Regions from separate parts of the Pseudoalteromonas sp. P1-8 genome, predicted to be linked through region 2. Evidence: predicted binding sites of a transcription regulator. Region 2 holds the regulator's gene; the other holds the start of a gene.
The links. The regulator NrdR, encoded in region 2, represses ribonucleotide reductase genes. The targets are predictions, from matches to a motif close to AAACACNANATNTNGTGTTT.

Region 1 (4,439 bases), on a different contig from region 2:
GAACGAAAGTTGCTTTTCAATTAGCTTTTCGAAGATAGGGTACTTTTGTTGGTCGTAACGTGACACGTTTACCGTTTGGCCGAAAAACATCGGTTCTTGTAATTGGTTATTATGATTTCGGCTAAAAGTTGTATATGACATAGTGATTTCTCAAAAAACAGTCAGGACAAAGCGGGCTAATGAGCCCGCTTTTGTTATGTTATTAATTTAATTAGATTTTACAAGCGCCGCCTGCACAACCGTCATCTTCTACCTCTGGTGTTAACTCATCTTGAGAGTCTGATGCACCATCACGTGTGTTGTGATAGTACAGGGTTTTAACACCAAGTTTATACGCAGTCAGTAGGTCTTTTAATAGCACCTTCATAGGTACTTTACCGCCTTCGTACTTAGATGGATCATAGTTAGTGTTTGCAGAGATCGTTTGGTCAACGAATTTTTGCATAATACCAACAAGTTGTAGGTAACCATCGTTTGAAGGAATATCCCACAGTAGCTCGTAGTTATCTTTCAGATTTTCATAATCTGGCACTACTTGCTTTAAGATACCATCTTTACTTGCTTTAACGCTGATATGACCACGTGGTGGTTCAATACCATTTGTTGCGTTAGAGATTTGCGATGATGTCTCTGAAGGCATTAGGGCAGATAGCGTAGAGTTACGCATACCGTGCTCTTTAATGCTTTCGCGTAATGAGTCCCAATCTAAGTGAAGCGGCTCTTCACAGAACTGATCTAGGTCACGCTTGTAAGTATCTGTTGGCATAATGCCTTGAGAATACGTTGTCTCGTTAAATTTAGGACACGCACCACGTTCTTTCGCTAACTCATTTGATGCTTTCATTAGATAATATTGAATTGCTTCAAATGTTTTGTGAGTTAGGGCATTTGCGCTGCCATCTGAGTAACGCTTACCATTTTTCGCTAAGTAGTACGCGTAGTTAATAACACCAATACCTAGCGTACGACGACCCATAGTTGCGTTTTTCGCCGCAGGAACAGGGTAGTCTTGGAAATCAAGTAAGTTATCAAGAGCACGTACTGCAAGTTCAGCAAGTTCCTCTAATTCGTCAAGTGATTCAATTGCACCTAAGTTAAACGCCGACAGCGTACAAAGTGCAATTTCACCTTCTTCATCCATTACATTGGTAAGTGGCTTAGTTGGTAATGCAATTTCTAAACATAAGTTAGATTGACGAATTGGTGCCACAGTCGAGATGAACGGGCTGTGCGTATTACAGTGGTCAACGTTTTGTAAGTAGATACGACCTGTGCTCGCACGCTCTTGTGCAAACATTGAGAATAACTCAATCGCCTTAATACGTTTTTTACGAATTGACTCGTCTTGCTCGTATTTGATGTATAGCTCATCAAACTTTGCTTGATCTTCAAAGAACGCATCGTATAGACCTGGTACATCTGAAGGGCTAAATAATGTGATGTAATCGTCTTTGATTAAACGGCTATACATTAATTTGTTGAACTGCACACCGTAGTCAAGGTGACGTACACGGTTATCATCAACACCACGGTTGTTCTTAAGAACAAGTAGGTTTTCAACTTCTAAGTGCCAAAGTGGGTAGAACAACGTTGCTGCGCCGCCACGAACACCACCTTGTGAACAGCTCTTAACTGCTGTTTGGAAGTGCTTATAAAACGGAATACAACCTGTGTGGTACGCTTCGCCGTTACGAATAGGGCTACCAAGGGCACGAATGCGACCGGCATTAATACCAATACCGGCACGTTGTGAAACGTATTTAACAATCGCAGACGATGTTGCATTAATAGAATCTAGGCTATCACCACATTCAATAAGTACACATGAGCTGAACTGACGTGTAGGAGTACGTACACCTGCCATAATAGGTGTAGGTAATGAAATTTTGAATGTAGATACTGCATCATAAAAACGCTTGATGTAATCAAGACGTGTCTCTTTTGGATAATCAGAGAATAAGCTTGCAGCCACTAAGATATATAAAAACTGTGCACTTTCGTAGATTTCACCAGTAACACGGTTTTGAACTAAATACTTACCTTCAAGTTGCTTTACAGCAGCGTAGCTGAAGTTTAAGTCACGGTTGTGATCGATGTAAGCATCTAACTCGTCAATTTCTTGCTCGGTATAATCAACAAGTAGGTGTTGATCATAACGCTTGTCTTCAACTAATTTAGTGATGTGATCGTATAAGCGTGGTGGCTCAAATTGACCGTACGCTTTTTTACGTAAATGGAATACAGCTAAGCGAGCAGCTAGGTATTGGTAATCAGGCGTATCTTTAGAGATCTGATCAGCTGCAGCTTTGATGATTGTTTCATGAATGTCATCGGTACGAATGCCGTCATAAAATTGAATATGTGATTTTAATTCAACTTGTGAGACAGACACATTCTCTAGACCTTCTGCGGCCCAAGCGATCACGCGATGGATCTTATCTAGATCAAGTGACTCTTTACGGCCGTCACGTTTGCTTACAGATAGCTGTTGGTTCATAGTTTTGCCTGTATTCCTTGGGAAATTATAGTTGTAAAGACAAAGGTATTCTTTATGTAATTATTATTATTAAACGCCAGGGTGATCTAATTGAATAACATTTAGCCACAATATCTGGTGTTGTTTAAATTGCAGATCACAAGATAGTGTGGTCTGCGCTGTTTTGCAAGGGATAGAATTGCCCCATTTTGTGGATAACTATTGGATAAACGCATTGTGTTAGTGACCATTAACCTTTGAACATTCATAGACGACGAAATTTGTAGAAATCAACAAAAGATCCAGAAAATTTACCGTTTTTAAAAATAAATTTTGACTGATTTTTTTATCATCAATGAATGCTCAAAAGTAAATCAAATCACAATATATGGTGTTTAAGTTATCAAATAACACTATATATGGTTAAAACCATCTATTGGCGTTTGCCAATTGAAATCCGCTTGCCAGCCAAGTGCAGCGTCTACACTGGGTATATAACCCCATAACGCTGTTGCGCTGTACATATTGGCCGCTTTTGCAGCTTGAATATCACGTTCAGCATCACCGATATACAAACAACGGCTCGGATCAACATCTAAGATCTCAGCAGTGTGTAATAGTGGATCCGGTGATGGTTTTGACACAGCTAATGTATCGCCACTCACAACTGCCTTTGCATCACGCAAAGAGGGAATAGCCTGCACTAAGGGCTCAGTTAAAAAGCCGGGCTTATTAGTCATAATGCCCCACTTAATATTGTTTTGCTCAAGTGCAATTAAAAGCTGTTCTATGCCATTGAAACATTTACTGTGCACAGCAATATCTTCGGCGTAGTAGTCAAGAAGCTGCTGGCGCAAGGCGAGTTGTTCAAGTTCGGGCCATTTATCCCCAAACCCTACTTCTAATAATGCATTTGCACCGTTAGACGCAGCAGGGCGATAAACATGCTCAGCAACAGGCGCCACATTGGCATCTGCTAACACGCGGTTCAATGCGCCACCTAAGTCATCTGCGGTATCGAGTAGTGTGCCATCTAAATCAAAGATAAAAGCATCAAAATCGATAGAGGGTGTTTGTACACCACTCATCAGGCTAGTTTCTCAAAGTGGAGGATGTAATTAACACTTACATCATCATTTAAGCTGTACTGCTTAGAAAACGGGTTATAGTTAAGGCCGGTACTGGCGCGTACTTTTAATCCCGCTTCTTCTGCCCATGCAATAAGCTGTGCAGGTTTGATGAACTTTTTATGGTCATGAGTACCTTCAGGAACCATCTTTAAAAGCTTTTCAGCACCGACAATAGCAAACAAATAAGCTTTTGGTGTTTTATTTAATGTTGAAAAGAATACATCGGCGCCCGGTTTAGCAAGCTTTGCTACAGCACGAATAATAGAAGCAGGATCTGGAACATGCTCAAGCATTTCCATACAGGTCACAACATCAAAGCGAGCAGGGTGCTCAGCAGCAAATTGCTCTGCAGGTACCTTTATATAATCAACAGGTACGCCTGTTTCTAAACTATGTAACTTAGCAACGGTAAGTGGCTCTTGGCCCATATCGATGCCGGTTACTTTAGCGCCCATCCGCGCCATACTTTCACTTAAGATGCCGCCACCACAGCCAACATCTAAGGTTTCCTTATCAAATAAGCCGCCTACTTTATCAGCGACAAAATCCAAGCGAAGAGGATTTATTTCATGAAGGGGTTTGAACTCTCCATCGCGGTCCCACCAACGTTCTGCGATGGCTTCAAACTTTGCAATTTCTGCATTATCTACATTTTGATGCTCGGTCATAAAAAACTTCCTCGTTAATCTGAGGCCATTATATAGGGGGAAATTAATAAATCGCAAAGATTTAGCGCCTGTAAATCTAAATAAATTGTGATAGCATGGTCTGGAAATAATAACTAAAGCTCTTAAGACGGCGGTTTGCCTCTTAATGAGTCAATACTGAAGGAA
Region 2 (4,439 bases):
ATGATGATTTTTATTCAAGCTGTGTTGGCGAAGAAGAAACAAAAGAGGTGATGAAAAAAATTCATCAAACGGGTTACATCGCAGAGCCTCATACTGCAATTGCTTATCAAGGCTTGAAAGAAAATCTAGCAGATGGCAGTGCAGGTATCTTTTTAGCGACTGCACACCCAGCAAAATTTAAAGACAGTGTAGAAGAAATTTTAGACATCGAACTACCTATGCCGAAACCACTTGCTGATGCGCTAGCAAATGAGTGTTTGGCTGAAGATATTAACTTTGATTATCAATTGCTTCGAACTGAGCTGTTAAATAAATTAGCATAACCTTGATTATAGAGCGGCTAAGCCGCTCTTTTTTATGCAGTCTTTTAATAAAGCACTCAATGAAGTAACGAATGGCTATGACGGTTTAAAATCCGCATGCTTAGAATGACCCCTGCCGAGATACACAGCAAAATACTGATCACCGAAACGAGTTCATTTTGCGTCCATTGCATCAAGGTGAATGCCGAAATAAAAATGATAAAAGGTTTAAATTCATAGTAATAGCGACGTTTTCTTTGCTTGACTCGCTGGCTTGAATGATCGGTTCTTCTGGCTTCAGAACGCATCCGCCAAATGTTAGCACCTAATAAAAATAAGATTACACCGATTAATGTAGGCACATAATTATTGGCTAATGTGATACAACTGATGCCGAGAAAAAAGTATCCGTAGGGGACTAATTCGTATATTGGTTTAGCTAACATGTACTTATACCATCCTTGATATTGACCAGTCTTATAAGCTTAGTTTGCCCTAATAAAAACGCAATTTAACAGAGCGATTTTTGTTTAAGTAACATTTTAAATATCTATGAAATATTTTAAATTTATAAATTTTTGTTATGTATCAATAAAAAAATATCATTATTAAAACACTGTGAAATAAATTCAATCCCTGTTTAAATATGTTCATCTTTACAAGATAGGCAAAAGTGCGTTTTAAGCGTACAATACAGCCTTTAAAAAACACCATACACGTTGCCTTAGGAGACCCCATGTTAGAACGTAGCATGAATATTTCGGATTTCGATCCAGAGTTATTTGCAGCCATCAATAAAGAGACGGCTCGTCAAGAAGAGCACATCGAACTGATCGCGTCTGAAAACTACTGTAGCCCACGCGTACTTGAAGCGCAGGGTTCTCAGCTTACCAACAAATATGCTGAAGGTTACCCAGGCAAACGTTACTATGGCGGTTGTGAGCATGTTGACGTTGTTGAGCAATTAGCAATTGACCGTGCAAACGAATTATTCGGCACAGATTACGCTAACGTTCAACCACATGCGGGTTCACAAGCAAACGCAGCTGTTTTCCAAGCTCTTCTTCAGCCGCACGATACAGTACTAGGTATGAGCTTAGCTCATGGTGGTCACTTAACTCACGGCTCACACGTTAACTTTTCTGGTAAAACGTACAATGCAATTCAATACGGCCTAAACGACGAAACAGGCGAAATTGATTACGCTCAAGTTGAAGCACTTGCATTAGAGCACAAGCCAAAAATGATCATCGCTGGTTTCTCTGCATACTCAGGCGTTGTTGACTGGGCTAAATTCCGTGAAATCGCTGATAAAGTAGGTGCATACTTATTCGTAGATATGGCTCACGTTGCTGGTCTTATCGCGGCTGGTGTATACCCAAGCCCAATCCCTCACGCACACGTTGTTACAACAACAACTCACAAAACATTAGCAGGTCCTCGTGGCGGTCTAATCGTTTCTGCATGTGGAGATGAAGAGATCTACAAAAAGCTAAACAGCGCTGTTTTCCCTGGCGGTCAAGGTGGTCCTTTATGTCACATCATCGCTGCTAAAGCGGTTGCTTTCAAAGAAGCATTACAACCAGAATTCAAAGCGTACCAAGCGCAAGTTGTTAAGAACGCACAAGCAATGGTTGAAGTACTGCAAGAGCGTGGCTATAAAGTTGTTTCTGGTAAAACAGACAACCACTTATTCCTTCTTGACCTAATCGATAAAGATATCACAGGTAAAGATGCTGACGCTGCACTAGGTAACGCAAACATCACTGTAAACAAAAACTCAGTACCAAACGACCCACGTTCACCGTTTGTAACGTCTGGTCTTCGTATTGGTTCTCCGGCTATTACTCGCCGTGGTTTCAAAGAAGCTGAGTCAAAAGAGCTTGCAGGCTGGATCTGTGACGTACTAGACAACATCAACGATGAGTCTGTACAAGCAGAAGTAAAAGAGAAAGTTAAAGCTATCTGTAAAAAATTACCAGTTTACGCTTAATTACTAGTTAAACCGTAATTAAGATAACAATAGCGTTGTTTTTTGCTATTATAAAGGCCGCTTACTAAGCGGCCTTTTTTTGTTTTTTATAAACGGAAGTTGAACCCTATGCATTGCCCTTTTTGCACCGCAAAAGATACTAAAGTAATTGATTCTCGACTAGTTGGCGGTGGTCACCAAGTGAGACGTCGACGTGAATGTAACGAATGCCATGAGCGCTTTACCACCTTTGAAGGCGCTGAACTTGTGATGCCAAGAGTCATCAAGCAAGATGGTAGCCGCGAACCATTCAATGAAGACAAATTACTGAATGGCTTGCATCGCGCTTTAGAGAAACGCCCAGTGAGCACTGAGCAGGTCGATGAAGTCGTTAACATTATTAAATCTCAACTTCGTGCTACGGGTGAGCGTGAAATCTCTAGCCATTTAATTGGCGAATGCATCATGGAGTCACTAAAGAAACTCGACAAAGTAGCCTATGTGCGCTTTGCATCGGTTTATCGTTCATTTGAAGATATTCGCGAGTTTGGTGAAGAGATCGCTCGTTTAGGTGATTAATCATGTCGTTTACAGAGCTTGATACAGCTTACATGGCGCGTGCCATTGAGCTTGCTAAACAAGGTCGTTTTACTACGACGCCAAACCCGAATGTTGGCTGTGTTTTGGTTAAAGATGGCGAAATAGTCGGTGAAGGGTTTCATCAATTAGCAGGGCAGGGCCATGCTGAAGTGAATGCCTTGGCTGTAGCTGGCGACAACGCGAAAGGCGCCACTGCATATGTGACTTTAGAGCCTTGTAGTCACTATGGGCGCACTCCACCTTGTGCCGAAGGTTTAAAAGCAGCAGGTGTAAGTAAGGTCATTGCTGCTATGGTTGACCCAAACCCTGCGGTGAGTGGTCGCGGCCTACAAATTTTAGCTGACGCCGGTATTAGCGTTGCATCTGGTTTACTTGAACAACAAGCGCGCGATTTAAATAAAGGTTTTTTAAAGCGTATGGAATCTGGATTGCCATATGTGACTTGTAAAATGGCATGTAGTTTAGATGGTAAAACAGCGCTAAATAACGGCCAAAGTAAATGGATAACAGGCCCTAAGGCGCGCCAAGATGTGCAAGCATTTCGTGCGCAAAGCTGTGCTATCCTAACCGGTGCAGACACCGTTATTACTGATAATGCCAAACTTAATGTCCGTGTTGATGAGTTGCCATTTACCATGCCAACCTCGTTGCCTTTGCGCCAACCAACCCGAATCATTATTGACTCACAAAACAGGTTAACGCCTGAACTTGCGTTATTCAGCATCGAGAGCCCGATGATAATTTTTACCACGTCGCTTGATAATCATACCAAGTGGCCTCACTTTGTTAAACACGAAGTGGTGCCAGCAAATAACAATAAAGTTGATTTATCGGCGGTTTTAAAGCGTCTTGCTGAACTACAATTTAATCATATTTGGCTCGAAGCGGGTGCAACCCTTGCAGGGGTGTTCGCAGAGCAAGATTTAATTGACGAATACATTGTTTATATTGCCCCTAAGTTAATAGGTGATATGGGCAAAAGCTTACTAAACTTTGCAGAAGTCACCATGATGAGTGATATCACTGAACTGACCTTTACTGATACAGTGATGATTGGCGATGATATTCGCTTAACAGCGATAAAAGCAAAGCAAGCCACAGACATTGAAAATAAAGAGTAGCACTATGTTTACTGGAATTATTGAAGCAACAGGTAAAATTGTTGAACTAACACAAAAGCAAGGTGATCTAGCTATTCGTATTCAAAGCCCTAATTTGGATATGAAAGACGTCAAGCTCGGTGACAGTATTGCCACCAATGGTGTGTGTTTAACGGTTGTCGCTAAACATAGCGATGGTTTTAGTGCTGACTTATCAAACGAAACAATTAGCTTAACTGGGTTTGCACATTATAAAAAAGGTCAAACAGTTAACCTCGAAAAAGCCATGCAACCGGTTTCTCGCTTAGGTGGGCACTTAGTGTCAGGGCATGTTGATGGTATTGCGACTGTCGAAAGTATTAGTCCCAATGCTCGTGCAACCGAGTACTGGTTAAGCACAGACAATGATTTAATGAAGTACATTCCGTACAAAGGTTCTGTGTGTATTGATGGCATTAGCCTAAC

Region 1: a site for NrdR is predicted at 2,601-2,620, ahead of nrdA (class 1a ribonucleoside-diphosphate reductase subunit alpha). Genes of this name have one in related genera too.

Annotation. Positions count from the first base shown of each region.
Region 1 covers NZ_LJSO01000001.1:574,230-578,668, reverse strand. The annotation lists gene nrdB (class Ia ribonucleoside-diphosphate reductase subunit beta) at 1-141, opposite strand, end outside; gene nrdA (class 1a ribonucleoside-diphosphate reductase subunit alpha) at 212-2,497, opposite strand; gene AN213_RS02625 (HAD family hydrolase) at 2,890-3,564, opposite strand; gene ubiG (bifunctional 2-polyprenyl-6-hydroxyphenol methylase/3-demethylubiquinol 3-O-methyltransferase UbiG) at 3,564-4,274, opposite strand.
Region 2 covers NZ_LJSO01000002.1:381,524-385,962, forward strand. The annotation lists gene thrC (threonine synthase) at 1-323, shown strand, start outside; gene AN213_RS20155 (hypothetical protein) at 380-748, opposite strand; gene glyA (serine hydroxymethyltransferase) at 1,039-2,295, shown strand; gene nrdR (transcriptional regulator NrdR) at 2,404-2,853, shown strand; gene ribD (bifunctional diaminohydroxyphosphoribosylaminopyrimidine deaminase/5-amino-6-(5-phosphoribosylamino)uracil reductase RibD) at 2,856-3,995, shown strand; gene AN213_RS05255 (riboflavin synthase) at 4,000-4,439, shown strand, end outside.